Regions from separate parts of the uncultured Salinibacterium sp. genome, predicted to be linked through region 2. Evidence: predicted binding sites of a transcription regulator. Region 2 holds the regulator's gene; each other region holds the start of a gene.
The links. Region 2 encodes HrcA, which represses chaperone genes, less so after heat shock. Its sites were predicted from a motif close to TTNGCACTCGNNNNNNNCGAGTGCNAA; they were not measured.
Positions count from the first base shown of each region.

Region 1: groES (co-chaperone GroES) is a predicted target of HrcA. The motif match lies at 5,432-5,458, and genes of this name have one in related genera.
Region 3: groL (chaperonin GroEL) is a predicted target of HrcA. The motif match lies at 7,980-8,006, and genes of this name have one in related genera.

Region 1 covers NZ_CAXBBH010000001.1:729,334-738,921, forward strand. The annotation lists gene alr (alanine racemase) at 1-35, shown strand, start outside; gene tsaE (tRNA (adenosine(37)-N6)-threonylcarbamoyltransferase complex ATPase subunit type 1 TsaE) at 32-583, shown strand; gene tsaB (tRNA (adenosine(37)-N6)-threonylcarbamoyltransferase complex dimerization subunit type 1 TsaB) at 567-1,187, shown strand; gene rimI (ribosomal protein S18-alanine N-acetyltransferase) at 1,184-1,675, shown strand; gene tsaD (tRNA (adenosine(37)-N6)-threonylcarbamoyltransferase complex transferase subunit TsaD) at 1,723-2,784, shown strand; gene AACZ26_RS03585 (DUF4190 domain-containing protein) at 2,885-3,169, shown strand; gene AACZ26_RS03590 (DUF4190 domain-containing protein) at 3,252-4,205, shown strand; gene AACZ26_RS03595 (SAM-dependent methyltransferase) at 4,217-5,407, opposite strand; gene groES (co-chaperone GroES) at 5,531-5,827, shown strand; gene rarD (EamA family transporter RarD) at 5,984-6,928, shown strand; gene AACZ26_RS03610 (ABC transporter substrate-binding protein) at 6,985-8,286, shown strand; gene AACZ26_RS03615 (ABC transporter substrate-binding protein) at 8,417-9,588, shown strand, end outside.
Region 2 covers NZ_CAXBBH010000001.1:1,384,275-1,393,862, reverse strand. The annotation lists gene ybeY (rRNA maturation RNase YbeY) at 1-443, opposite strand, end outside; gene AACZ26_RS06900 (PhoH family protein) at 445-1,494, opposite strand; gene AACZ26_RS06895 (histidine triad nucleotide-binding protein) at 1,484-1,834, opposite strand; gene AACZ26_RS06890 (16S rRNA (uracil(1498)-N(3))-methyltransferase) at 1,852-2,583, opposite strand; gene dnaJ (molecular chaperone DnaJ) at 2,590-3,687, opposite strand; gene hrcA (heat-inducible transcriptional repressor HrcA) at 3,711-4,733, opposite strand; gene AACZ26_RS06875 (DUF4870 domain-containing protein) at 4,945-5,343, shown strand; gene AACZ26_RS06870 (DUF4870 domain-containing protein) at 5,435-5,809, shown strand; gene hemW (radical SAM family heme chaperone HemW) at 5,824-7,074, opposite strand; gene AACZ26_RS06860 (HAD hydrolase-like protein) at 7,177-7,848, shown strand; gene AACZ26_RS06855 (DUF1990 domain-containing protein) at 7,868-8,464, opposite strand; gene lepA (translation elongation factor 4) at 8,469-9,588, opposite strand, start outside.
Region 3 covers NZ_CAXBBH010000001.1:888,589-898,176, forward strand. The annotation lists gene AACZ26_RS04355 (alpha-amylase family glycosyl hydrolase) at 1-788, shown strand, start outside; gene AACZ26_RS04360 (YdeI/OmpD-associated family protein) at 859-1,500, opposite strand; gene AACZ26_RS04365 (zinc-binding dehydrogenase) at 1,584-2,624, shown strand; tRNA gene AACZ26_RS04370 (tRNA-Thr) at 2,722-2,795, opposite strand; gene AACZ26_RS04375 (DMT family transporter) at 2,832-3,803, shown strand; gene msrB (peptide-methionine (R)-S-oxide reductase MsrB) at 3,800-4,198, opposite strand; gene AACZ26_RS04385 (GNAT family N-acetyltransferase) at 4,252-4,710, shown strand; gene AACZ26_RS04390 (HtaA domain-containing protein) at 4,710-5,612, shown strand; gene AACZ26_RS04395 (ABC transporter substrate-binding protein) at 5,623-6,729, opposite strand; gene AACZ26_RS04400 (DUF3263 domain-containing protein) at 6,864-7,160, shown strand; gene AACZ26_RS04405 (LytR C-terminal domain-containing protein) at 7,164-7,760, shown strand; gene groL (chaperonin GroEL) at 8,049-9,588, shown strand, end outside.

The DNA.
Region 1 (9,588 bases), 650 kb from region 2:
TGGGTCCGCGCGTGACCCGCAGGTATGAGTCGTGACCACCTTCACGATTGCCTCTCCTGAGCGGATGGCTGAGCTCGGTGTCGTTATTGCCGCGCAACTTGAGGCAGGCGACCTCGTTTTGCTCAACGGAGAGCTGGGGGCGGGCAAGACAACGTTGACGCGGGCAATTGGCGAGACTCTGGGCATTCGTGGCACTGTGACGAGCCCGACTTTTGTTCTTGCGCGCACACACCCGCGACTGGATGCTTCCGGGGCTGAGATTTCGGTCGATGAGGCGCCGCCGCTCGTGCATGTCGATGCCTACCGGCTGGGGAGCGCGGTGGAGCTCGATGATCTCGATATCGATTTTGATGCGTCAATTGTCGTTGTCGAGTGGGGTGCTGGATTGCTCGACGGTGTGAGCGATAGCTGGCTCACAGTAGACATTGCCCGTCCGATCGGTGCGGGCTCTGACGTCGATGGTCATGGAGACGGTTCCGATGACGATTTCGCCGAAGAGCCGGTTGAGCCGCGCACGGTGACCGTAACGGGGCACGGTCCCCGATGGGCAGACATGGAGTGGATCAATGCTGTTAGCGATTGATACCTCGGCGGGCACAACCGTTGCGGTTGTTGACGATGACGGGATAGTGCGCGCGGAACACAATTCTCTCGACACCCGTAAACATGCTGAGGTGGTGGGCGACTTCATCCACGCGAGTCTTGTTGAGGCTGGAATTGCTGTAACCGACCTGACCGGTGTGGTTGCGGGGATGGGGCCGGGTCCCTTCACGGGTTTGCGCGTCGGTATCGTTGCCGCTCGAGCATTCGCCTTCGGGGCAAAGCTGCCGCTGCTGCCCGTCGTCACACATGATGCCTTGGCTCTCGGCGAGACTGCACCCGTCGTTATCGCCACGGACGCACGCCGCAAAGAGCTCTACTGGTCAACCTATGAAGGGTCGGATGTCGCGGGGCTGCCGTTGCGCGTCGCTGGCCCTGCTTTGGCTCCTGCTGCTGAACTCGCGTCGAGCGTTCCGAACTTCGAACACTTCGCGCTCCGGGACACAGAGCCGGTGCATGCCTCGCGCCTTGCACGCCTTGCATATTTGCTGCTCCAGAACGACCGTCCTTTTGCTGGCGAAGACGCGCTCTATTTGCGTTCGCCCGATGTCACCCTCTCCGCAGGGCCGAAACGAGTTACCTCATGAGTTGGCAGTTGCGCCGCGCCACTATCGATGATCTTGACGGCATCATGGCGATTGAATCACGCGAGTTTGCCAACGATGCGTGGTCGAGCGACATGATGCGGGCCGAGCTTGGCGACAACCACGGTTACTACCTCGTGGCGACTCCGCTTGTGGAGCCGGCCGTGGTGACTGCCTACGCCGGCTTGCGTGCTCCGCACCGCTCGGGTCAAGCCGACATCCAGACCATTGCTGTTGCAGCGGATGCTCGCCGCCAAGGGATCGGTCGTGCGTTGATGCACGCGCTCATGGTTGAGGCTCGCGATCGTGGTGCCAGCGAACTCTTTCTCGAGGTGCGCGATGACAATCCTTCCGCGCAGCGAATGTATGACTCGCTCGGCTTTGAGCGCATCGCGGTGCGGCCGAATTACTATCAACCGGATGGCGTGGACGCGATCGTGATGAAACTGACTATTCCCGAGCCGAAGCTCTCCCCGGCGGTTGGCCGGTGAGCCTGAGTGGAGAGAGTGCGACTGTGGTGTCGGCGCTCTCAGGAGAAATGCCGAGTAACACTACGAATCCGCTCGTGTTAGGAATCGAAACGAGCTGTGATGAGACGGGCATCGGAATCGTTCGTGGCAACCACTTATTGGCGAACGTGATTTCTTCGTCGATGGAAGAGCACGCGCGCTATGGGGGAGTGGTGCCGGAGGTTGCTGCGCGAGCTCACCTCGAAGCGCTCCAGCCAGCACTGGAGCAGGCGCTCGCCGAGGCGGGTGTGGAACTCTCGGAGCTCGACGCTATCGCGGTGACGAGCGGGCCAGGGCTGGCAGGGGCGCTCATGGTCGGGGTCGCGGCGGCGAAAGCGCTGTCTGTAGCTACCGGCAAGCCTCTTTATGCCGTGAACCACCTTGTCGGCCATGTCGGTGCAGATGTGCTCCGCGATGACGGCACTGAGATCGATTTGCCGACCATTGCGCTGCTCGTCTCCGGTGGGCACACGTCGCTGCTGCACGTGCGGGATCTGGTCTCGGATGTCGAGTTGTTGGGCGAGACTATCGACGATGCAGCGGGCGAGGCGTTCGACAAGGTCGCTCGCTTGCTTGGCTTGCCCTATCCAGGCGGCCCTCACATCGACCGGATCGCGGCTGCCGGCGACCCCACAGCGATTCGTTTTCCTCGCGGTCTCAGCTTGCCGAAAGATCGCGAACGCCATCGATATGACTTCTCCTTCTCTGGGCTCAAGACGGCGGTTGCGCGCTGGGTGGAGCGCGAGCAAGACGCCGGCACAGACTTTTCGAAGGCGGATGTCGCGGCCAGTTTCCGCGAGGCCGTTGTGGATGTTCTGCTTACTAAAGCTGTCGCGGCGTGTGTAGATCGCGATGTGCCTCGCCTCCTTCTCGGCGGCGGTGTCGTTGCGAACGCTCGTGTGCGAGAACTGGCGGCGGAACGGTGCACGGCGGCCGGTATCCAATTGCGAATTCCTCCGTTGTCGCTGTGTACCGACAACGGAGCGATGATTGCAGCCCTGGGCGCCCAATTGGTGATGGCAGGCAAAAGACCCTCAACTTTGGGCTTTAGTGCTGATTCCACGCTGCCTGTAACGCTCATTCAGGCGTAACGCGCTCATGAAATCTGGCCAGAACGCGTTGACAGGGTTCTTTCAGGCTGAGAATATGGGTGCGCCGCAATCGGCCACCTAATCTAAGGAGCACTCCGCTATGTCAGAACCCACCCCTTACGCTGCAGCACCTGGTGGCGCACCGGTAGCAAAGTGGAACGTACTCTCCATCATTTCTTTGGTGGCGTCAATTATCTTTTTCCACCTTGTCGGCATTATCACGGGACACATTGCGCTCAGCCAGATCAAGAAGACTGGTGAGCAGGGCAAGGTTCTCGCGATTATCGGCCTCGTGCTCGGATACCTCGGAATTCTTGGCGTGATCATTTTCACGATCGCCGTAGTCGGCTTTGCCGCACTGGGCACCAGCAGCTACACCTACTAGATCGTTCTAGGCTTAGCAAAAAGGGCCAACGCACATGTGCGTTGGCCCTTTTGTGTTGAGGAACACTTGCTAAAGTGTGGGCATGGCTACCAATAAATCAGACGGTTCAATCCCGCCGATCACTTCGCCCGCCGCATCCTCCACGTCGGATGTTCCGCTAGCGAAGGCCACTCCGTCCGCGAAAAAGCCCGCAGCCAAGAAAGCGCCTGCCGCTACTTCGGCCGCGGCCGCAAAGTCGACTAGCGCAGCTAAGAAGCCAGCGGCGAAGGCTGCTGCTCCCGCGAGCGCGGCCAAGTCGAGTACGGCTAAGTCTGCAGCCGCGAAGAGCGCCGCCCCTAAGTCGCCTACCGCTAAGTCAACAACGGCCAAGGCTGCAACGACTAAGGCCGCCGCAACGAAGGCCGCCGCAGCTAAGACTTCTGCTGCCAAAGCTGCAGCAGAAAAGACTGCTTCAGCGAACGGCCCTGCTTCCTCGACGGCCCCCGCCGCGGCGAACGTTCCGGCCGCCGCAACTCCTCCGGCACCGGCCGTCCCGGCGAGCACTGCCGCGAGCGTTCCCCCGGTTCCTCCCGCTCCGTCTGCTGCGTCTGCTTCCGCCGCTAGCGCGGCCTCCGAAGCTACAGCTGCTCCGGTAGCTCCCGAAGCAGCTCCGGCTTCAGCCCCTACCGATCCTTACGCCGCAGCGAGCGGAACGCCGATTCCCGGCTACGCGAACGGTGGCACGCCGGGCCAAGCCCCCTACACTCCCGCTCCGGCAGGCCCCTCGCAGGGGCTGTCGATTGCCTCAATGGCAACGGGAATCGGAGGCGTCGTGCTTTCTTTCATGATGATCGGTTTCTTGCCCGGCGTTGCGGCCGTCATCATGGGCCATATGGCTCAAAAGAAGCAGCCCCATGCGCGACCGTTCTGGTTGACGGGGCTGATCACGGGTTATATCTCGGTAGCAATCGGTCTCGTTACCGCAATCTTCTGGGTGGGCATCATTGTGGCGATCATCGCCGCAGCTTCTGAAAGCGCTAACTACTACGGTTACTAGCTAGCGGCAGCTCACTCCGCGGCAGGGTTCACGCGCTGCGCGAGCAGCGCGCGGCGTTTACCGCCGACGCGGGTGAGGATAAGTGTTGCGCTGTTCTCGCCCTTGAGCGAGAGTGATGTTCGAAAAGTCGCGGGGTCGATATCGACCCCGCGCTTTTTGATTTCAAGAGTGCCTATCTTGCGGCTCGCGAGCTCCTTCTTGAGGGAGCGCTTGTCGAGAGCGAAATCGGCCACGATCTCGAAGCAACTCGCGAAAGGTGTCGCGACTGCGGCATCCGCGCTGAAGTAGGCGATGGAACTGTCGAGCATGCGCCCGTTGAGCTGGCGCACCAGATCCCCGATAAGCCGCGCTCGGATGACCGCTCCGTCTGGTTCGTAGAGGTATTTCCCGAGTTCTCCCGCAGCTTCGTCTTCGCTGTCGGCGCTCGCTGTCAGTTCTGCGGTGCCGTGATCGCCGATCACAAGAGCAGCGCGACGGATGCCTGGGCGGGCGACGGCACCGAACCAGAGCCCTAATTCGACAACGTCGCGCCCGACGGAAATCCACTGCGCTTCGGCGGCGTCGGGAATAAGGTCGCGGTCGATTCCCGGGCCCAGCTTTATGCCGGTGGGGTAGCGCTCGGCGAGACCGAAGGCGAAGTCGAGGGAGGGCGTCCAGTCGGCGGGATTACTGAGGCGTACCCGGGCATCGCGGCGGGCGGGATCGAGGTAGATACCGTCAATTCCCACCAGATCAGTCGTTTCTGCATGGCCGTGGATGACCTGCGCATTGTTCCATGGCGCGAGGTTGAAGCTAGCAATCGCGGCTGTTGTTTCGTCGCGATCAACGGCTGTTACGTTGAGCTCAAGGGCGGCCAGAGCAAGGGCATCGGCTCCGATACCGCAGCCGAGGTCCGCTACCCATTTCACTCCCGCGTGAGAGAAGCGGCCGGCATGCTGGGCAGCAACGGAGAGTCGAGTGGCTTGCTCGAGGCCGGCCTCGGTGAAGAGCATCCGTTCGGCGAATGGGCCAAACTTGCCGATCGCTTTTGTGCGCAATTTGGACTGACTGAGCACTGCCGCTACGAGATCGGGACTGTGCCCGGCTTTACGCAGCTCCGAGACAGTGCGCACAATCTCGTCACTGGAAGTCCAGGCTGGCAGTGAATCCAAGAGGCGGAGCCCTTCGGGGGAGAGTAGCTCGCGCAGTTCGCTCTGGTTCATTCTCTAACCGTATCCGCATCCGGATTGGCACTCACGTTGATCGAGTGCCAACCAAGCCGTATAGTTGATCTGGCACTCCTAGAGGGAGTGTGCCAGCCCAAGCACTTTAGAAAGAGGTCAAACGTGTCGGTGTCCATTAAGCCGCTCGAGGATCGCATTGTAATCAAGCAGGTTGACGCAGAACAGACCACCGCGTCTGGGCTCGTTATTCCTGACACTGCGAAAGAGAAGCCCCAGGAAGGCGAAGTTGTCGCCGTAGGTCCCGGTCGCATCGATGACAACGGAAACCGCGTGCCGCTCGACATCGCGGTCGGTGACAAGGTCATCTACTCCAAGTACGGCGGAACCGAGGTGAAGTACGGTGGAGAAGACCTTCTCGTGCTCTCGGCTCGCGACGTTCTCGCAGTAGTCGTTCGCTAACGCGAGACTCATTTCTCGTCCGCCGTTCGCGGCAGGACAGCTCGAAAGCCCAAGGCCTAGGCCTTGGGCTTTCGTCGTTTCTGGAGATGGGTGGCACGCAAAGTTCGGGGGAGGCCAGTGGCGTCAATCGCCCAGCGCCAGCCCTAGGATTTAGAAGTGACTTCCCCTTCGCCCACCACCGACCGAGTGTCATCCAGCGGTCTTGGTTTTGCTGTCTCCGCTTACGTGCTGTGGGGCGCAATGCCGATCGTATTTTTCTCCCTGCGCGAGTCCGGCGCGATCGAGATTGTGGCCTGGCGAATTGTGTTGTCGCTCGTCTTCTGTGCCGCTTTGTTGGTGGTGACTCGAGGCTATGCGCGTGTTCTGGCGATCATCCGAGACCGCAAGACCTTTTGGACGCTTGGCCTCGGAGGCGCCTTTGTTGTCGTCAACTGGCTTATCTACGTGTACGCGAGCCTCAATGGCCACGTTGTTGAGGCCTCGCTTGGCTACTTCGCGAACCCCATCGTTACGGTGTTGCTCGGGGTCGTGATCCTGCGCGAACGCTTGCGTCCCCTGCAGTGGGTCGCGCTTGGCATCAGTGCGTTTGCGGTCCTTGTGCTGTCTATCGGCTACGGTAGCTTTCCGTGGATCGCCCTCGGCCTTGCCTTCAGCTTTGGTTTCTATGGCCTGGTTAAGAAGAACGTCGGACGGAAGGCGGATGCTGTGGGCGGTTTGGCTGTCGAGACTGCCTTCTTGGCGCCGGTCGCGATGGTCGTCCTCATCGTGCTTCTCGCCAATGGTCAACTCGCGGCAGGCACCGCAGGCCCGGCACACCTCACTTTGACCCTCTTCCTAGGTGCGATTACAGCTATCCCCTTGATACTTTTCGCGGCGGCCGCTCGTCGACTCCCGCTCACCTATATGGGACTCGCGCAATACTTGGCACCGATTTTGCAACTCATCGTCGGCGTCTTCATTTTCCATGAGGCAATGCCGCCTGAGCGCTGGTTGGGCTTTGCCATTGTGTGGCTGGCCTTGGCAATTCTTACTTTTGACCTTTTCCGGCACTCGTCTCGCACTCGGGTCGGTTCCGCCGCCGAGGCCCCTGGCGCACCGTAGTATTCCTCTGAAGGTGTGCGATCGCCCGAGGTCTGCGCCGTGGGAAAGGTAGTGCCATGACGAGCTTTGACGTAACTCGACGTGCGATCGTTGCTGTGTCGCTCGTGACGGCTCTCGCGGCGTGCAGTTCTCCGGCTCCGCTCGCGACTCCGACAACGATGCCGTCTGACGCGGGTTCGTTTTCCTCGGCGACCCCTGCCCCCTCGATAACTCCCGCGGGCGACGGCATTATGCGCATCGGCACCATTTTTCCAACGACGGGCACGTTCTCGTTTCTGGCAGCGGCTCAGAAGGCTGGCGTTGCTGCAGCAGTGAAGGAGATCAACGCCGCTGGGCGAGTAAACGGTGAACCGGTCGAAGTCGTTGCAGTCGATTCAGGAGAGGCGAAGAAAACGACGGTGGAGTCAAACTTCAAGACTCTTGTAGCAAAGGACGTCGACGTTGTTATTGGCCCGTCGTCTTCCGTTCTTGCACAGCGTGCAATTGCGCTTGCGATGGATGCCAAGATTCCGGTGATCTCGCCCGCGGCAACGCTGTCGAGTCTCGATGACGTTTTCGATGATGGCTATTTCTTTCGCACGATTCCTGCGTACGACCAGCAGGGCTACGCTCTCGCTGAGGCGCTGGCAGGCGGCAGCGCTGCGAAGAAAATTGCCTTTGTTTACATAGCGGACGAGCAGGGAACGGCACTGCACGACACTTTCGTCTCGGCGCTCGCGGAGCGCGACACTGAGCTTGTTGCTGACGAGGTCTTCACCGGTAGTACGACAAATTTCGATGCGATTGTCGCGAACCTCAGAAAGGTCGAACCCGATGTGGTTGTGGTGGGATCGACGTACGACTCTCAGAAGGCAACTAGGGCTGCCATTGAGAAAATTACCTCTGCCGGTTTTAAGAGCTCAGCGCTGTGGCTCACTTCGCTGAATACCGGTGACTATTCACAAGCATTCAAGAACGGCACTCTCAAGGGCGTGCGTGGAGTGATCGAAGGGGTTCAGCCCTCCCGATCATTCATCGCGACGCTCAAGGAGACGAACCCCAAACTCACGAGCTATCGCTACGCAGCGGAAGCCTACGACGCAACAATGCTTGCCGTTCTCGCCGCAATCGTCGCTCAGGATGACGCGGGCGAAGCAATCGCCGGGACGCTCTATGACGTTTCTAAGGGAGGCGTTAAGTGCTTGAACTTTGCGGAGTGCCTTGAGGTGCTCAAGACCACGAACGACATCGACTACGACGGAGTTTCTGGTCCGGTCAACTTCACCCCCGAAGGTAATGTCGAGCCCGCATTCTGGGGCTACTACGCGTACAACGGCGAGAATAAGTTTGTCTACACGAGCGGCGCAATCTTCGGTTAGTTTGAGCGCCGCCTGTCTTGGTGACGCTGTTTCGGCGTCAAATTGGCTCTCCCGAGTTCGTTTTTTCAGGATTGCCCATTACCGTAACTATGCCGCTCTCTGTGTCGAGCGGTAGATAGGAGCGACTGTGATGACTTCCATTCCCGTTGGATCACCCGTGTCGCGCCGAGCCCGTCGTGGGTTCGCGACAGTTGCTGGCGTGCTCGCCGCAGTGCTCGTCTTGAGCGGATGCTCGGCTGAAGAGCCTGCAGAAGAACGTTCAGCGCCCAAAGATTTGACCCTCACGATTGGTGCGCTCGTTCCGGAATCCGGAGCGCTCGAAAAGTTTGGCCCGGCCGTTTCTGCCGCAATCGCTCTGGCGGCCCAAGACGTCAACGACGCAAACGCCAACCTCACGGTGAACGTGGAGACCCGTGATTCTGGAGACTCCACAGGAACTACTGCGGAAGACGCTGCAACAGAACTGCTTGCCGCTCGCGCCACGGTGATTATTGGCGGACTCTCGAACGGTATCTCGAAGAAAGTGATTGACAAGATCACAGATGCGGGAGTCGTGGAGATTTCTCCCGCCAACGATTCTCCTGATTTTTCCAACTACGACGATAGCCAGCTGTATTGGCGCACTTCGCCTTCGTGCGCACTTGAGGGCTCAGCCCTTGGCGCTGAGATGGCGGACCGAGTTGATGGCTCAATTGCGATCCTTTCCGAAGACGTTTTGTGTGGCGCGGTACTTCCCCGCTCGGTGAGCGAGACCTTCTTGCGCGGTGGTGGCGAGGTTCTTTACCAAGAGAGCATCGACGAAGACGCGACAGGTCTCGACGACAAGATCGCGGCAGCCATTGAAGCGAAGCCGGATGCGGTAGCCATCGTTGGTTCGAAGCAGGCGGAAAAGATCGCCAAGGCTTTCATCGCCGCAGGATACTCCGGCGACCAGTTGTTCTTCAGCGGACTTTCCTTGGGCGAGCGAGGTTCCGGATTCGCTGCAGGAAGTTTGACGGGGTCGATCGTGACGCATCCGGGACTGGACATCGCGACGATTTCAGATTTCACCGATCGACTGCTTGAGATCAATCCGAGCCTGAAAGATTTCAGCTACGCCGCTGAGAGCTATGACGCAGTCATCTTGGCCAGCCTCGCCGCTTTGGCTTCACAGAAGATCTCTGGAGAAGGCATCGCGAGCAAGTTGCAAGAGGTTTCTGGTGGTAGTGGAGATGGCGAAGTTGCCGTCAATTTTGCGGATGCCGCGAAGATCGTTCTCGACGGCGGCACCGTAGATTACGACGGTGTTTCGGGCCCAATAAC
Region 2 (9,588 bases):
AGAGCGAACCCCAACAGAATTTCGCGTTGGAGGCCAAACATCTCTTTTTCTTCGTCAGGCTCGGCGTGGTCGAAGCCAAGCAAGTGGAGCAGACCGTGGGTTGTCAGCAGCAGCATTTCGTCAAGAGGCGTATGCCCGGCCGTCTCGGCTTGTGAAATCGCAACTTGAGGGCACACGACGATATCGCCGAGCAAGCCGGCTGGAGTCTGGCGGTCTTCAGTGCCAGGGCGCAGCTCATCCATCGGGAAGCTCAAGACATCGGTCGGGCCCGGCTCATCCATCCACTGCACGTGAAGCTGCTCCATGGCTGCCTCATCGACGAAGACGATGCCCAGTTCGGCATCCGGATGCACGTGAAGCTGGTCGAGGGCGAAGGTGCACAGTCGCTGGAAGGCGTGCTCGTCAACTTCTATAGCTGACTCGTTGTTGATCTCAATCGACACGCTAGCGCCTCTCGTGGTTGCGGCTGCGCTTGGGCGGCCGATTATTGCGGTTGTAGTCATCACGCTGCTTTTCGGCATCGTAGGTTGTGTAGGCGTCTACGATTTGGCCGACGAGGCTGTGCCGGACCACATCTGCGCTCGATAGCTCAGCAAAGTAGATGTCGTCGATCTCACGCAAGACTTTGGAGACGAGCTTGAGCCCGCTCGCGCCTTCAGGAAGATCCACCTGAGTGATGTCGCCGGTGATGACCATCTTGGAGTCGAAGCCGAGACGTGTGAGGAACATTTTCATCTGCTCCGGCGTCGTGTTTTGCGCTTCGTCGAGCACGACGAAGGAGTTGTTCAAGGTGCGGCCGCGCATGTATGCCAGTGGCGCAACCTCGACGGTGCCTGCGGCGAGCAATTTAGGCACGAGCTCGGGATCCATCATGTCGTTGAGAGCATCGTAGAGCGGACGCAGGTATGGGTCGATTTTGTCCGTGAGGGAACCGGGCAAGAAGCCGAGCCGTTCCCCCGCTTCGATTGCCGGACGGCTCAGGATGATGCGATCAACCTCTTTGCGCTGCAACGCTTGCACAGCTTTCGCCATCGCCAAATAAGTCTTTCCGGTGCCGGCGGGACCGATACCGAAGACGATGGTGTTGTTGTCCATCGCATCGACGTATTGTGCCTGACCGAGTGTCTTGGCCCGGATGGCTTTGCCCCGTGCCGTCAGAATAGTTTCGCCGAGCAACTGCTTGGGGCTGCCTTGATTACCGCGCAAGATCTTCGCGGAAGAATCGACTTCGATCTCCCCCAAATCGTGTCCACCACGCACCATCGTCACAAGTTCGTCGACGAGTTCCTTTGCTGCCTCGATCGACGAAGGCTCACCACTCAGGGTGATCTCATTGCCCCGAACATGCATTTCTACATCCGGAAACTTGCTTTCGACGACTTTCAGCAGCCGATCGTGCGGGCCAAGTAGTCGCACCATGGCGACACCGTCTACTTCAATCGAGACGCTCTCGCGCGCTATCGAACCTGCGAACTCAGAGTCACTAGTGACCAAGGGTGCCTTCCTCGAGGTTTCCGCCGAGCACATGAGCGTGCACGTGGAAAACAGTTTGTCCAGCGTTTTCGCCGGTGTTGAAAATCAGTCTGTACTGCCCGCCTGCAAGTTCGTCGGCAAGCGATTGGGCTACCGAAACCAGTTGGGCCAAAAGTGCAGGATCGCCCGCTGCCAATTCCGTGACATTCGCAAACTGCTCAGTCTTCGGCACGACGAGAACGTGCACCGGCGCTTGAGGCGCAATGTCTCGAAACGCAATCATCGAATCCGACTCGAAGACAATATCCGCGGGAATTTCACGAGCGATGATCTTGGTAAAGATCGAAGGAGAATCAGACATAGCTCTAGCCTAAACCTCTAGCTCCAACGGCCAAGCTTGACGTTTAATGCTGCCAGAGCTGCTGGGCCCGCGGTAGACGTGCGTAACACTTCACTACCCAATCGAATGGTGGATGCTCCGGCCGCTGTCAAGAGCTCGAGCTCGTGATCCGCGACGCCACCCTCCGGGCCCACAACGAGGAGGATGTCACGATCGTCTACCTCGAGTTCGGCCAGTGTCTCCGTCGCTGTGGGTTCAAGCACGAGCATCCGAGTCGTTGAGGCAAAGCTCGCCAGTTGTTTAGTGCTTACGAGATCGAGCACATCGGGAATCCAACTGCGCAGCGACTGCTTGCTCGCTTCGCGCACGATGGCAGCCCAACGGTCGCGGCCCTTGGTGATCTTGGGCCCCTGCCACCGCGAAATACTCCGCGCGGCCGACCAAGGAATCACGCCATCCACGCCGAGTTCAGTCGCCACTTGAACGGCGAGCTCATCGCGATCGGCTTTGGCTAAAGCCTGAGCCAGAAAGACGGCGGGCGTGCGCCGCGGCGACTGCGTGACGTCGGCAACCTCGATCGTGAGCTCGGTGTGCTCTGCCGTGACAATGGGGCCAGAAACGATCAGGCCCGCGCCATTGCCGATTGCGATTGTCTCGCCGACTGAAAGACGAGAAACCGTGACGGCGTGGCGCGCTTCAGCATTGCCTAAAGAAACGGACGCACCAATGCCAACGTCACCGAGTTCTTCATCGATGTAGAGATGTGCCATGAGCGCCTAGAGGAAACGGTCGCGAAGTTTCGCGAACAGTCCCTGTTGGAATTCGGCGAAGTGTGGTTGCTTGCTCTTGCGCACAGCAGCGAGCTGTTTCATGAGCGTCTGCTCCGCACCGCTGAGCTTTGTCGGGGTCACCACTTGGATACCCAAGCGCAAGTCGCCACGTCCGCTACCGCGAAGGCTCGTGATGCCACGATCGCGGACCGTGAGAACTTCACCACTTTGAATACCCGGTTTGATGTTCACTTCGATCTCACCGTCGAGGCCATCGAGCTTTACCTCGGTTCCCAGAACGGCGTCGATCATTTCCACCTCGACGGTGGCAAGCAGGTCATCTTCGGCGCGGCTGAATACGTCGTGGTGTCGAACCTTTATCTCAAGGAAAAGGTCACCGTGGGGCCCACCAGCAGGACCGACTTCACCCTGGCCGGGCATTTGCAAACGAAGTCCAGTTTCGACACCGGCAGGGATGTCGACCGAGATCGTGCGCTGAGCACGAACGCGACCCTGTCCCGCACATGTTGCGCAGGGGTTCACGATGATGTTGCCGTAGCCACGGCACGTGCCACACGGGCTTGACGTCATGACATTTCCGAGAAGGCTACGCACCTGGCGCTGAATCTGGCCGCTGCCCTGACAGATATCGCAACGAACGGGCGAACTACCGGGAGCCGCACAGCTTCCTTCACACGTTTCGCAGAGCTCGGCAGTGTTGATCTCGATATCGCGGGTCACGCCAAACATCGTGTCTTTCAGACTCACTTCAACGCGAAGAAGCGCATCCTGGCCACGCTCACGGCGTGAACGGGGGCCAGCAGTTTGACCACCGCCGCCGCCAAAGAACGTCTCGAAGATATCCCCGAAGCCAAAGTTTCCGCCGCCGCCGAAGCCACCGCTGCCACCCATGTCATATTGCTGACGCTGCTGCGGATCACTCAGCACGTCATACGCGTGAGTAACCGTCTTGAAACGCTCCGACGCATCCGCGCTGGGATTGACGTCGGGGTGCAACTCGCGAGCGAGCTTGCGGTATGCCTTCTTGATTTCCTCCGGGGTCGCTTCGCGGGCAACGCCGAGGGCTTCGTAGTGATCTGCCAAAGTTCCGATTGCTCCTTACGAGCTCAGTTGTCTTCCAAAAGTCGCGATAGGTACCGCGCCACTGCGCGAACCGCCGCCATATTGTTCGAATAGTCCATGCGCGTTGGGCCGAGAACACCCAATCGCGAAACACCACCGCCGGATGAGGAATACCCTCCCGTGACGACAGATGTCTCTTCTAATCCAAATTCTGCGTTCTCTCGCCCAATGCGAGTAGAAACAGAGCCATTTGCCACTTCCATCTCTCCAAAGAGGCGCAACAACGTTACTTGCTCTTCTATTGCCTCAAGCACAGGGAAAATGCTGCCGTTAAAGTCTTGCTCAGTCCGCGCAAGGTTTGCTGTGCCCGCCAGCACGAGCTTGTCGGCGCGGTTTGCCAGCACCTGCTCTACCAAGCTCGATGAGATCTGGGCAACGAACGCCTGGTGTTCACGCGGAAACAGCTCGGGGAAGTTCGCGAGTCTCTCCGCCGCTTCTGGAAGCGACTGACCCGTGAGCGCAGAGTTCAGCTTGGCGCGAACTTCTCCCAAGAACACCTCGTCGAAGTGCTCGGAAACATCGATAAGACGCTGCTCCACCCGACCAGAGTCTGTAATAAAGACAGTCATGATGCGAGTGGGATGCAACGGAACGAGTTCCACATGACGCACGCGAGCCGTCGCCAGCGAAGGGTACTGAACAAGCGCCACGCTGTTAGTCAATTGCGAAAGCAAACGTACAGAACGAGCAAGCACGTCATCCAAATCGTCAGCCTGACCGAGGAACGACTCAATCGCCTGGCGCTGAGCACTCGTCAACGGGCGAAGATCAGCCAGCTGGTCGACAAACATGCGATAGCCCTTATCGGTCGGCACTCGACCCGACGACGTATGGGGCGCGGTGATGAGCTCTTCGTCTTCGAGCAAAACCATGTCATTGCGAATAGTGGCCGCTGACACCCCAAAAGAGTGGCGTTCAACGATCGACTTCGACCCGACAGGTTCGCGCGTAGCAACGTAGTCCTGCACGATGACTCGCAGCACATCAAGTCCGCGGGCGGAAACCATGCCACCACCCACCTCTCTTGATTGGCACTCAATCCGTTCGACTGCCAATCTTACTCGACACACCGCGACACAACCGTTGCACCGCGCGAGTCATAGCGCTAGCGTGTCTGTGTACTTGAGCGCTACCTTTTTGTGGAAATGCTCAGGTGTGACACCGAGCACTTTGATGAAACCCGGGAAGTTCCCTCGTTCACCTGAAAGGCACGAACATATGACTGACGCAAATCCGCAGCCCGCAGCACCGCAGCCGGCAGCTCAACTGACCGAGGCTGAGGACAAGCAGTGGGCTTCATTCGCTCACCTCGGCGGAATCCTCGGATTCCTGCCCGCGCTTATTATCTGGCTCGTGTTCAAGGACCGCGGCGCCTTCACGAACACTGAAGCGAAAGAAGCACTGAACTTCCAGATCACCCTAGCAATCGGACAGGTCGCGCTTTTCGTCCTCGGCCTGGTTCTTACCGCCGTCACGTTCGGGCTCTTTGCGATCGTGCAAACGCTCCTGAGTTTCGCGCTCTGGGCTCTAGGACTGGTTTTCTCGATCATCGGCTTCACAAAGGCGAAAGAGGGAAATAACTACCGTTACCCCTTCGCGCTTCGCCTCATCAAGTAATTCTGCTTATCGGCTGAGCCGATAGGGCGTAGCCCCGAGAGCTTCTGCTCTCGGGGCTACTTTTTTAGCCAATGCACGCTTTAATGGGGTCATGTCAGATTCCACACCACCTCCCACTTCGCCCTACGCACCAGTCCAGCCGATGAGTCCGAGCGACGAGAAGCTCTGGTCAACACTGATCCACGTGGGTGGAATCTTGTTCGGATTCATTCCCGCACTCGTGGGGTACCTCGTGTTGAAAGACCGTGGACCCTTTGTTCAGGCTCACACTCGCACTGCACTTAACTTCCAGATCACCATGGCCATCGCCTACGTGATCTCGCTGTTCCTCATGCTGATTCTCATTGGCTACCTTACGATCATCGCTGTGGGCATTCTCGTGCTGGTTTTCAGCATCATGGGAGCCGTCGCCGCCAACAACGGCCAAGCGTTCAAGTATCCGCTGACCATCGAGTTCATCAAGTAACTCGATTTTTCGCTCTAAATGGGGGCGTCTGCTAGCAATCGCCGCACGACGGCATCCGCGAGCAGGCGCCCTTTAAGCGTGAGGGTGAGGGTTCCCTTGAACGCCGCGGGAGCATCCACCAGTTCATCGGCAATGAGCCCGGCGACTGCCGTGCGACCTTCAGCATCGAGCGTTGCCGTTTTCAAACCGCCGCGAACACGCGCCCGCAGAAGTACATGCTCAAGATATTTACTGGAGTCCGCGAGTGTTTCGCGCCCGGCTCCCGGAGAATGGCCAGCGGCGATTCGATCAGCGTAGGCGGCCGGATGCTTGACGTTCCACCAGCGAACGCCCCCGACGTGACTGTGAGCCCCCGGGCCAACACCCCACCAGTCATTACCTAGCCAGTAGCCAAGATTATGACGGCTTGCGTGGCTGATGGCAGGGTCTTCGTCGCGCTTCGCCCAGTTGCTGACCTCGTACCAGTCGTAGCCCGACGCTGCGAGTTTCTTATCGGCCAGCTCATACATGTCTGCCTGCAAATCGTCATCCACCGGAGCAACATCGCCGCGCTTAATCTGCGCCGCCAGCTTCGTACCGGTCTCGATAATGAGCGCGTACGCCGAGATATGGTCGGGGTTTTGCGCGATGGCGTGATCGAGCGAGCGCTCCCAATCGGCCAATGACTCCCCCGGCGTACCGTAGATCAGGTCGACACTGACGTCGAGCTCGACCTCGCGCGCCCACTTCACGACGTGCGGAACCTTCTCGGGATCGTGGGTGCGTTCCAGCGTCGCGAGCACGTGCGGAACGGCCGACTGCATACCGAAAGACACTCGAGTGAAGCCAGCCTTCTTGAGCGCGAGGAGATAGTCACGGTCGACCGAGTCAGGGTTGGCTTCAGTCGTGACCTCGACGTCATCCGTGAAGCCCCACGTGTCGCGCGCGGCGGCGAGCATCCGCGTGAGATCCGTGACGGGAAGCAAAGTGGGCGTGCCGCCGCCAAAGAACACCGTCGATGCTTTGCGCGGTGCGACACCGGCATTAGCTAGCACCGTGGATGCTTGCCGAATCTCTGCGATTGCTTCGGTGGCATAGTCAGAACGTTTTGCTCCGCGAAGCTCCTCGCCCGTGTAGGTATTGAAGTCGCAGTACCCACAGCGAACACGGCAGAACGGAACGTGAATGTAGACGCTCCATTCCCGCTCGTGGGAACCGACAGCGACGCTGTCGGGCAGGGCGCCGTCGAGAGGGGCAGGATCAGCAATCGGCAAAGCACCTGGCACGAACTAACCCCTAACACATGGTGAAGAAAGCGTGCCCGGTGTCGCAGTGACGGGCACTGGTCAATTGTCTCACCTCCTACGTGGGAGCATGGATGCGTGACTATGCACATCCTGTGGGACATCGACGGAACGCTCATCCACAATTCGCGCGACGGCGCCGCTGTCTATCTTGAGGCTTTTACTCACGTCACGGGCGCTGCCCCGCACGCCTTGATCACCAACCCGCACGGACAGACCGAGGGTCAAATCCTCACCGCCCTGCTCGAACTCAACGGTCATCCCGCCACCATGCTGGACGATGTGCTCACCGAACTGGATCGGCGCACTCACGCCCTGCACGAGAGTGGCTACGTGCGCACTCCGGTGGCCGGGGGTCCGGATGCTCTGCTCGCCGCTACACGTCACGGCTGGGCAAACGCGCTCCTCACGGGCAACGGCCAGCAGCACTCCCGCGTGAAACTCACCGCGGCGGGCTATGCCGAAGAGGACTTCGACTGGACCAACTCATTCTTTGGTGATCGCTCGCCCGACCGACATCACCTCACCGCACTCGTCGCAACAGTTCTCGGCGATCAGCCCCGAGTGATTGTCGGCGACACTCCCAACGATGGCGTAGCCGCTGATTCCGCAGGCATCCCCTTCATCGCTGTGGCGACCGGCGCCTATACGGTTGCTGACTTGCGCGACACAAGTGCGCTCGTCGTCGTTGATGACCTCGTCAGCGGTCTCGACGATGTGCTCGGCGCAATCGAAGAACTCGACAAGCGGGGCTAAGAACGGCTCTGCGCTGGCGTTAAACCGGTGCGGGAATCGCTCCAGCGAGGGCGCGCAAGTAGCGGCCGACCACGATGTACTGGAACACCCGAAGAGCGGGAGAGAGCAGCATCCACTTCAAGGAAGCGGGCCGCGAAAATGACCGCACCGTCATCCAGACTGAGTTATCGTCTCGACGCTCCACCATGAACGACTCTTCACCGCGAAGTGGATGCCCTTCTAACGTTCCGTAGGCAGAACCAGCAACAGTGGGGTCGTCGACGACATACACGACGCGCACTGGCTCGTGAGCGGTCAGCCGCCCGCGACCGATGGAGAGCACGATAGTGTCGCCGGGCCGCACGTGAGGATGCTCGACACTATCCGCTGAGAGGTCGCGCAATTCCCCGAGCGGATCGCGAGGAAGAAGGGTCACGCCGAATCCACTTCGACGCTTAACACCCCAGGTCAGAATCTGTTCGCGCGCGAAAATCCACCGCGTTTCACCGTGACCGATGCGCGCGCTTCGCTCTACGCGACGAAAGCCGGCGGGCGGGAGAACAGTGAACGTGCTGCCACGCGTGGCACCCACAGCTCCGTAGGTAACAGGAGCATTGGGGTAGGTGCGGGCATCCATGGGTCTATTTCTTGTCTTTGCCGGCTTCAACTTCACCGGAAAGGGCGGCGATGAAAGCTGCCTGTGGAACTTCAACACGACCGACCATCTTCATGCGCTTCTTGCCCTCCTTCTGCTTCTCAAGGAGCTTGCGCTTACGGCTGATGTCACCGCCGTAGCACTTAGCAAGAACATCTTTGCGCATCGCACGGATTGACTCACGAGCGATGATGCGTGCACCGATCGCAGCCTGAATCGGAACCTCGAACTGCTGGCGCGGAATGAGGTTCTTGAGACGCTCTGTCATGAGCACCCCATAGGCGTAGGCCTTGTCACGGTGCACAATCGCACTAAAGGCGTCAACCGCTTCGCCCTGGAGCAAGATATCAACCTTCACAAGGTCGGCTTCCTGGTCACCGCTGGGCTCGTAGTCGAGACTCGCATAACCCTGGGTGCGGCTCTTGAGGTGGTCAAAGAAGTCGAACACGATCTCGCCAAGAGGCATCGTGTAGTGCAGTTCGACTCGGTCTGTGCCGACATATTCCATGCCCTGCATGGTTCCACGACGGGACTGGCACAGTTCCATTACCGTGCCGACGAAGTCTTTAGGGGTCAGGATGGATGCCTTCACCATGGGCTCGGTCACGCTGGCGATCTTGCCGCCAGGGAACTCGCTCGGGTTAGTAACCGTTGTGAGCTTCTTGTCGTCACCCATGACTTCATAAATTACCGACGGCGCGGTAGCGATCATGTCGAGGTTGAACTCACGCTCAAGACGCTCACGCACGATCTCCAAGTGCAACAGTCCCAAGAAGCCGCAACGGAAACCAAAACCAAGAGCCACGGATGTTTCGGGCTCATACACTAGGGCGGCATCCGACAACTTCAACTTGTCGAGCGCCTCGCGCAACACGGGATAATCAGAACCATCGATCGGGTAGAGCCCCGAGAAGACCATCGGCTTGGGTTCGGAATAGCCCTTGAGTGCTATTTCGGCCGGCTTGGCGTGGTTCGTGACGGTGTCGCCGACCTTGCTCAGGCGAACATCCTTAACACCGGTGATGAGGTAACCCACCTCACCGACGCCGAGTCCCTTCGTCGGAGTTGGCTCAGGCGAGCTCACGCCGATTTCCAGCAGCTCGTGA
Region 3 (9,588 bases), 500 kb from region 2:
GGGAGGTTAATCTCGAACCAGAGCGTTCGGCACGATACACGCGTCCCGACGAGCTGCATCAGACGTTTGCTTTCGCCTTCGCCAAGCTCGGCTGGGATGCAGCGGAGTGGTCGGCAGTCGGGCGCCAGTTGGAGACCGTTCGGCGCACCGTTGGCTCGGCTCCGAGTTGGGCCCTCGAAAATCACGACATTGTTCGTGCTGCAACACGATTGGGCACTGGCGTCCGTGGTCGTAAACGTGCCCGGGCTGCGCTCGTTGCGCTGCTTGGCCTTCCCGGCACCGTCTACGTCTATCAGGGGCAGGAACTCGGCTTGCCCGAAGTAGATGTTCCGGTAGAAAAGCGCGCCGACCCGATGTGGTTCAACGGTGGAGTGAGTCGGGATGGTGCCCGCGTTCCACTGCCTTGGACAACGCAGGCTTCGGGAACCTACGGTTTCTCTACGGAGAACGGTGTTAGTCCATGGCTCCCGGCTCCCGAAGGGTGGGGCGAGTATGCCGTCGACTCACAAGACGAGTCGGAGGGGTCGATGCTCACGCTCTTCCGTAACGCTACTGAACTGCGGGCCCGTCTGCTGCAGTCAGCGGCATCCGCCGACTCGTTTTCCCTTGAGTGGACGCTGGATGCTGACGGCCGGCTCATGGTGGTGCGTAGCGATGGCGTTCGAGTCGTAGTGGCGATGGGCGAAACCTCCGTGCGGCTGCCTGCTGGTGAGGTTGTGATTAGCTCAGAGCCCGTAGCGGATGGGGTGTTGCCGGTAGATGCTGCCGCTTGGGTGGTGCCGGAGTAAGCCACAGCCGCTCCGGCTGCGTCGTCCGCTCTGGCCGATCCTCGACCCTGGCTGGTGCCGTCGGATTCGGCTACGGCTGTTTGGCCGCGGCCGGGGGCGTCGGCTGCGCATAGTGGTGCTCACCGATCGCGCCCTTCTCCACGACATCCAGGATGCGGGCGGCGCGCACGGCTGGCGTCTTGATGCCGGTGAGCCGCGCATAAATCTGAAAGCGCTCACTGCGGGTGAGGCTGGCGTGAAACTCTGCCGAGGCCGGGTTTGCGTCGAGGGCGGCCTGCAGGTCTGGGGGAGTCGTCATGTTCTTCTGGCTGTAGGCGGCATCCCAGCGTCCGTCTGCCTTGGCGCGCTCGACTTCGGCGAGGCCGCCTGGCCGCATCTGGCCCTCCTCGATGAGGCGAGCAACGTGGTCGCGGTTTACTTGTGACCAAGGGCTGTTCTTGCGGCGCGGGGTGAAGGCTTGCAGCGTGTAGTCGTCGTCGAGGCGTGCCATTTGGCCGTCGATCCATCCGAAGCACAGGGCAACGTCGAGAGCTTCGCTCCAGGTGATACCGGGGGCCTTCGACAGTTTCTTACGGAGCTTGAGGCGCACTCCCTCGGGCGACGGCTCGTTCTCGAGGTAGTCCGTCCACTCGGCGATGGTGACGTCGAGGATGGGTTTGTCGGCGAAGCTGGCCATGGTGAAGTCCTCCTGGAGTGCGTCGCTTTCAAGCATCGCATCATCCACTGACGACTACTCCTGCTCGCTGAACAAAGACTGATTCGTCACTCCGGGTCACACAGGCGTTGAATAGGGTCATGCGAGCTACTTACATTTACGGCGCCGGCGATGTCCGCGTCATCACAGCCCCTGACCCGAAGCTCATCGAGAGCACTGACGCGGTCGTTCGCATCACCCGCGCGTGCGTGTGTGGCAGCGATCTGCACCCGTTCCATTCCATGCCAGCGGATGCGGATGCTCGCCCCATCGGCCACGAATTCATCGGCGTGGTCGAAGAGCTGGGTAAGGATGTCGCCACCCTCAAGGTCGGCGACTTCGTCATCGCCCCCTTTGCCTACTCCGACGGAACCTGCGAGTTCTGCCTCGAAGGGCTGCAGACCTCGTGCATCCACGGTGGGTATTGGGGCAACGGTGGAATCACCGGCGGCCAGGCCGAAGCCGTGCGCGTGCCCTTCGCCGACGGCACCCTCGTGAAGGTTCCCGGCACCGTCGACGAGTCGCAGTACGCCGGACTCCTCACCCTCTCTGACGTCTACGCCACCGGGTGGCACGCGGCCTACAAGGCACGCGTCGCGCCAGGCCAGACCGTCACCGTCATCGGTGACGGAGCTGTCGGCCTCCTCGCTGTGCTCTCCGCAAAGCAAATGGGTGCCGAGCGCATCATCCTCATGGGGCGTCACAAGGCACGCACCGACCTTGGCATCACGTTCGGAGCTACGGATGTCGTAGCCGAGCGAGGCGAAGAAGGCATCGCTCACGTGCGCGAACTCACCGGCGGCACGGGAAGCCACGCGGTTCTTGAAGCTGTCGGCTTCATGCCCGCGTACGAGCAGGCCCTCGGGGTCGTTCGTGCCGGCGGTGTGATCAGTCGTGTAGGTGTTCCCCAGTATGAGGATGCGCCTGTCGGGCGCCGCAGCCTCTTCGGCAAGAACGTGACCCTCACCGGTGGCGTTGCGCCCGCTCGCGCTTACATTGAGCAGCTGCTGCCCGCAGTGCTCGACGGAACCGTCAACCCCGGCCTCGTCTTCGACCAGACAGTGAAGCTCGAGCAGACCCCCGATGGCTACACCGCGATGGATGAGCGCACCGCGCTCAAGGTGATGGTCGACCCGACGTAACACCCGCACGGCATCCTCCGACAGGCGCTGGTTAAACAGCGATGTCGAAGGCCGTTAGGGTTTAAGTAACCCCGACGGCCTTCGACATTCTTTGCTGGGCCTCCTGTCGGATTCGAACCGACGACCCCCGCTTTACAAGAGCGGTGCTCTAGCCAGCTGAGCTAAGGAGGCTTGGGCCAACGTCCTATTTTAGACATGACTACACCTATGCTTCCAACCAAATCGCAAAGTCGTCGCCGCGCACTCGCCGGAATTGTTGCCGCTGTGCTCGCTGGAGGCCTTGTTGCGACTCAAAGTCGGGTCAATGGCGAGCTCGCGGTGGAACTTCACGACTCCACGCTTGCCGCGCTGATTTCTTTCGGATCGGGGCTCGTGATCCTTGCTGCGATCGTCCCATTTGTGCCTAGCGCCCGCAGAGGTTTGCGCTCGCTCCGCACCGAAGTCGGCAGCAAACGGCTGCCGTGGTGGTACCTCACGGGCGGCGCTTTCGGCGCATTCTTTGTGCTCACTCAGGGGCTCGCAGCGACAGCTCTCGGGGTGGCCCTCTTCACCGTTGCGGTCGTCGCGAGCCAGACGATTAGTTCCGCGGTTATCGACCGCGTCGGAATCGGCAGCCTTCAGAAGCGACCCGTCACAGCACTCCGGGTCGCGGCATCCGCACTCGCCGTTGGGGCCGTTATTTTCTCTGGACTAGCAGATCTGCGCCTCGACGGCCCGTTCTTGCTCGTATTTTTGCCACTAGCGGCGGGCTTCGGCATCGGATGGCAACAAGCCATCAACGGTCACGTGCGTCATGTGACCCGGTCGCCTCTCACCGCAACCTTCGTCAACTTCGTTGTCGGCACCTCGGTGCTCGCGGTTGCGGCCGTCGCTTATGGTTTTGCCGGAGGATGGCAGCACGAGTTCCCGACCGATCCCACGCTGTACATTGGGGGAGCGATTGGGGTGGTCTTCATCGCAGTGGCCGCTGTGCTCGTGCCGATCACGGGTGTGCTCTTCTTTGCTCTCGCGTCAATCTCTGGCCAGCTCATCGGCGCGCTCGCGCTCGAAATTTTCTTGCCTACAGACAGCGAAGGGGTGGCACCAACCACCGTAATCGGTGTGGTGCTCACCCTCATCGCCGTAGCGATCGCCTCACTAGCGAGTCAGCGACCGCCCAAGAAACTGTCGAAGAACTAATTCTCCTCGTCGAACTCCAACGACGTCGAGTTCAAGCAAAAACGATCACCGGTTGGCGTCTGGTGGGCATCATCAAAGAGGTGACCCAAGTGCGAGCCACAGGTTGCACAGACAACTTCGGTGCGCACCATTCCGAGTGAGCGGTCTTCGCGCAGTTCAACAGCATCCGGGTTGATCGCTTCATAAAAGCTGGGCCATCCCGAACCAGAATCGAACTTGGTGTCGCTCTTGAAAAGCTCAGCGCTGCAGGCGCCGCAACGGTAAGTGCCGGCACGCTTTTCGTCGAGAAGGGCTCCAGACCACGGGCGATCGGTGCCTGCTTCACGCAGAACCGAGTACTTCAGGCCGAGTTCTTCGCGCCACTCTTCTTCTGTTTTATTCACCTTGTACGTCATAGTGGTCTCCTTAATCGTCAGCGTGCGCTGCCCAGTACATTAAACTCGCAGTTGTGTCTATTGATTCCGTGATCGCCAAGTCTTGGGGCGAATTAACAACAACCGAGCTCTACTCGATCATGAAACTGCGCACAGACGTATTTTTTGTTGAGCAAAAAGTCGACGAAACTGAACTCGACGACCGCGATCAAGAAGCGGCCACCCGACACTACTGGATCGCTGACAACCACGGCGTCGCGGCTTATGTGCGAGTTCTTCACAACGAAACCGCCGAATATCTTGACGGTCATTGCGTCATCGGCCGTGTAGTTGTGCGTGAAGACCGCCGCGGTGAGGGCCTCGCCCAGATCATCATGAAGCGCATTGTCGACGACTACAGCGACCAAGCGATGATGTTGCACGCCCAGCAGTACATTGTGCCGCTCTACACAAAATTCGGATTCGAAGCATTCGGCGACCTCTATGAAGAGGCCACCATCATGCACCAATCGATGTACCGCCCCGCTCAGTAATGCGTCGCCTCAACGTCTGCTTGCTCGGCCCCGCCGCGCTCATCATCACCGCTGTTGCCATCGCGCTGACGCCGATGACGAGCACTGCCGCGGTTCCGGATGCCGCGGGCGCGCGTTCCGCTCCCGCCCAGGTCGCTCCCGCCGAGGGCACTCTCGCCGCCGATTCCGCGATCTGTGATGTAACGGATGCGGCAATCACTTGGGGCGTCAAAGAGTCACTTCGGTCGTACATCAGTGGCACGATCGCGAACGGCGAATGGACGGTGGGCGACGGTGCCACCTACGAGACCCCAAACTTTGGCTGGACGGCAGGCTCCGGCAAACTCGATGCCGGTGAAGGTGCTCTCGCGTTCGACGGAACACTTCGATTCACTGGGCATGATGGCATCCTCGACACGACCCTCAACGGCCTCGAGATAGTTTTTGATGCCAGCACAACCGCAACGATCGTCTTTGACGTTTCAGGCACCACTCAAGAAGGACTCCCCGTGGATGCCGCGGGTGTCGATTTCGCCACGATCGATGTCTCTGCCATCACCGTCGACGACGGCACAGCGCTTCTCGAAGGCGCACCCGTCACCCTTACCGAGGCCGGATCCGATGCGTTCGGAACCTACCCCGCCGGCGAAGAACTTGATCCCATAACCGTCAGTTTTAGCGCGACTCCAGAATGCATGCCCGAACCACGCGTGCGTAACCCGGTGCTCTCCCGCAATCTCGTCGTGATGGCTTCAGTGATCGCGCTCGTCTGGGGTATTGGAGTCGTGTTCTACGTCAGTCGCCGTCGAGGCACCTCACGTCTCCGCGGCACCAAAAACACACCCGGGAATGGCGCAGCAGACTCGACCGACGGTGGTAGCTCAGGCAACAATTTCCCCACGTCAGACAGCAGCGACAAGTAATCGCAGCGGACTACGAGCCTGACATTGGCGCGTAGATGGCCCGAGCGAGAGCATCCAGCACCGTCACAGTGCGGGGACCAAAGCTCAAAATCTCTCCGTCATCCATCTCCACAAAACGCTGATTCTTGCCCGCCTCGGTCAATGCGACCGCGGGGCGCGCTTCGAGTAAACCGCTCACCCCGCCGACGCTCTCAAGGCCACCCGTCATCACCAAAATAAGATCGGGATTCGCCGCGACCATAGCCTCATCCGTCATCGGACGCATGCCCTCGAGGCCGATCTCGGCCGCAACATCCACGCCGCCCAAAGCGCTGATCAACACATCAGAACCCGACTCCTGGCCGAACAAGTAATAGACGCCAGACGTGCCCCTCAAATAGAGAAACATCATCCGCAAGCGTTCGCCCGAGGGAACAATCTCAGCAATCTCAGCGACCTTCGCGTCAATCTCGGCACTCAACTTGGCTCCAAGAGCGTCGCCAGCAGCCGGTGCACCCAGCGCCGCCGCCGTCTGGCGCGCCAACTCCGCGACCCCAGCCACCGACGGTTCAGTGTCAACAAAGACCACCGGGATGCCAGCATCACGCAACTGCACAACCACATCAATCGGGCCGATCGACCCATCTGTCAGCACCAGATCAGGGCGCAACGCCAAAATGGCTTCGCTATTGACCGTGTGAGCGTTCGACGTAATCACCGGCAAATCGGATGCCTCATCAAACGTTGTCGAAATATCCCGAGCCACCAACGACTCAACCAAACCCAGCCCTGCAACAGTCGCCGCAATCGACCCCGAAATATCCATGGCAATAACACGATCCGTTGACGACACCGTCACCGGAACATCGCCAGACAAATCGTGCGACTGCACCGTGACAGGCAACGACTGCACGGGCGCAGCATCCGGAGCCACAATTCCGGATGTCGGAAGCGCAGCCCGCACCAACCCGCTGTAGTCCTTCACATCATCCAATACCGTCAACGCAGACAGGGGAGAGGAAAGATCAGCCGTGACAGTGACCGCCGAAGACTCCGCGACGCTTGACGACGAGCATCCACTCGCCGCAAACGCAACGCCAGACAACACCACAGCAGCAGTGATGAATCGAGTGCGCATGAAAACCAATCAGAGAAGGCGGGTACTAAGGCAATCCTAACCTCGACCGCCGCAAATCGGGCTCAGAAGCCGAGTCGCTCGGCAGCTACCCAATGCCCACGCCCTAGGCTTATCTCCACAGTGGAGGTATAGCCATGTCAGAAAACGAAACCGCATCGCACCCCACTACAGGTCTGTCCGAACGCGACAGCGCCATCCTTGACTTCGAACGACAGTGGACTCGTCACGTCGGAGCAAAAGAAGAAGCAATCAGCTCCCAGTTTCAGGTCTCCAGCGCGCGCTATTATCAAATGCTTAACGCAGTAATCGACACCGCCGCCGCCGTACGCTACGACCCCATGTTGGTCTCGCGACTGCGCCGCACTCGAGACAATCGCAAGCGCGCCGTGCGCACCACCACCAGCCTCCACGACGAAGAATCGACAAACTAAGCAATGGCGAGTTACCCGAAAGATAGATTCGACGAACTTCCCGACGACGTCGAACGGATTGGCGCCCACCGCGGCCCCAAGCGACGCGGGCGCGGCTGGATCGGCCTCGCCTGGGCACTGCTCGCCACCGGAATCCTCGTCTTTGGTGGCCTCTTTGGACTCAGCCAATACCTCGACGACGACCTCGGCATCCCCTTCTTCGCCACCCCCGAAGAACCCATCGTCACCCCCGAACCCGTCGAAACAGTCGCCCCGGTCACCGACCCCACCACCATCGACCCGGAACGTGCAATCACCATCGACGTGCTCAACGGCACCCCCGAAAGTGGACTCCAAACCACTGTCCTCGACGAACTCAAAGCCGCAGGCTGGCCAACCGGCAGCGCCGCCCCCGCCTCAGCGCGAGACATCGAAGACACCTATATCTACTACAGCAACGCAGCCGACGAAGACATAGCCGCCGGACTAGCACTCACCCTCGGCCACGGAGAAATTCGCCTCGTCGAAGCCGACGTCTTCCCCGGCGCCCAAATCACCATAGTCATCGGAACTGACTACCTCGCCCCCGCAACAGAGACCACCGAAGAACCCACCGAATAGCGCGCCACCCTGCGATAAGTAGCGCGCCACGGGGCACACAAAGCAGCGGCAAACGAAACTCGCAGCAGCACGCAACTCAGCCGCGAGCCCACACGCAAACCAACGCGCTCGTAGCGTGCACACCCAGCCAGTCAAACTGCGCCGCGCTGTCTTGCGCTCGCCCCTGTCGAGTGCGCTGAGCTGTCTTGCACTCGCCCCTATCGAGTGCTAATTTTGACCTTGGCACTCGCACAGTTCGAGTGCCAACTTATTCGCTTGTACGACGTCCGGGAGGGACGAGAAACACACATGGCAAAGATCATTGCTTTCAACGAAGAGGCCCGTCGCGGCCTCGAGCGCGGCCTGAACACTCTCGCCGACGCCGTAAAGGTCACCCTCGGCCCACGTGGCCGCAACGTAGTTCTTGAAAAGAAGTGGGGCGCCCCCACCATCACGAACGACGGTGTGTCCATCGCCAAGGAGATCGAACTCGACGACCCGTTCGAGAAGATCGGCGCAGAGCTCGTCAAAGAGGTAGCGAAGAAGACGGATGACGTAGCCGGAGACGGTACGACCACTTCTGTTGTTCTCGCTCAGGCTCTCGTTCGCGAAGGCCTCCGCAACGTTGCTGCCGGTGCAGACCCCATCAGCCTCAAGCGTGGAATCGAAAAGGCAACCAACTCGGTCATCGAGGCACTGGTTGCTAGCGCCAAGGAGATCGAAACCAAGGAAGAGATCGCGGCTACGGCATCCATCTCTGCTGGTGACCCCGAGATCGGCGCACTTATCGCCGAAGCTATCGACAAGGTCGGCAAGGAAGGTGTAGTCACCGTTGAGGAGTCGAACACGTTCGGCACCGAGCTGGAGCTCACCGAAGGTATGCGCTTCGACAAGGGATTCTTGTCGGCATACTTCGTCACAGACCAAGAGCGTCAAGAAGCAGTCTTCGAAGACCCTTACGTTCTCATCGTCAATGGCAAGATCTCGAACATCAAGGATCTCCTGCCCATCGTTGACAAGGTAATCCAGAGCGGCAAGCAGCTTCTCATCATTGCCGAAGACGTCGACGGAGAAGCTCTTGCAACTCTCGTTGTGAACAAGATCCGTGGCATCTTCAAGTCGGTTGCCGTCAAGGCTCCTGGCTTTGGAGACCGTCGCAAGGCTCAGCTCGCTGACATCGCCATCCTCACCGGTGGACAGGTCATCTCCGAAGAGGTCGGCCTCAAGCTCGAAAACGCCACCCTCGAACTCCTCGGTCGCGCCCGCAAGGTCGTTATCACCAAGGACGAGACCACGATCATCGAAGGTGCGGGTGACGAAGAGGCGATCGCAGGTCGCGTCAAGCAGATCCGCGCCGAGATCGACAACACCGACAGCGACTACGACCGTGAGAAGCTCCAGGAGCGCCTCGCAAAGCTCGCCGGTGGTGTTGCGGTAATCAAGGCTGGTGCAGCAACTGAGGTTGAACTCAAGGAGCGCAAGCACCGCATCGAGGACGCAGTCCGCAACGCAAAGGCTGCTGTTGAAGAGGGAATCGTCGCCGGTGGTGGCGTCGCCCTAATTCAGGCCGGCAAGATTGCCTTCGACAGCCAGGCAATGGCTGACCTCGTTGGTGACGAAGCGACCGGTGCAAACATCGTTCGCGTTGCCATCGACGCACCACTCAAGCAGATCGCGCTCAACGCCGGTCTCGAGCCTGGTGTTGTTGCTGACAAGGTTCGCCACCTCACGGTTGGCCACGGCCTCAACGCAGCGACCGGTGAATACGTCGACATGCTCGCTGCGGGAATCAACGACCCGGTCAAGGTAACCCGCTCGGCGCTGCTCAACGCATCGTCGATCGCAGGAC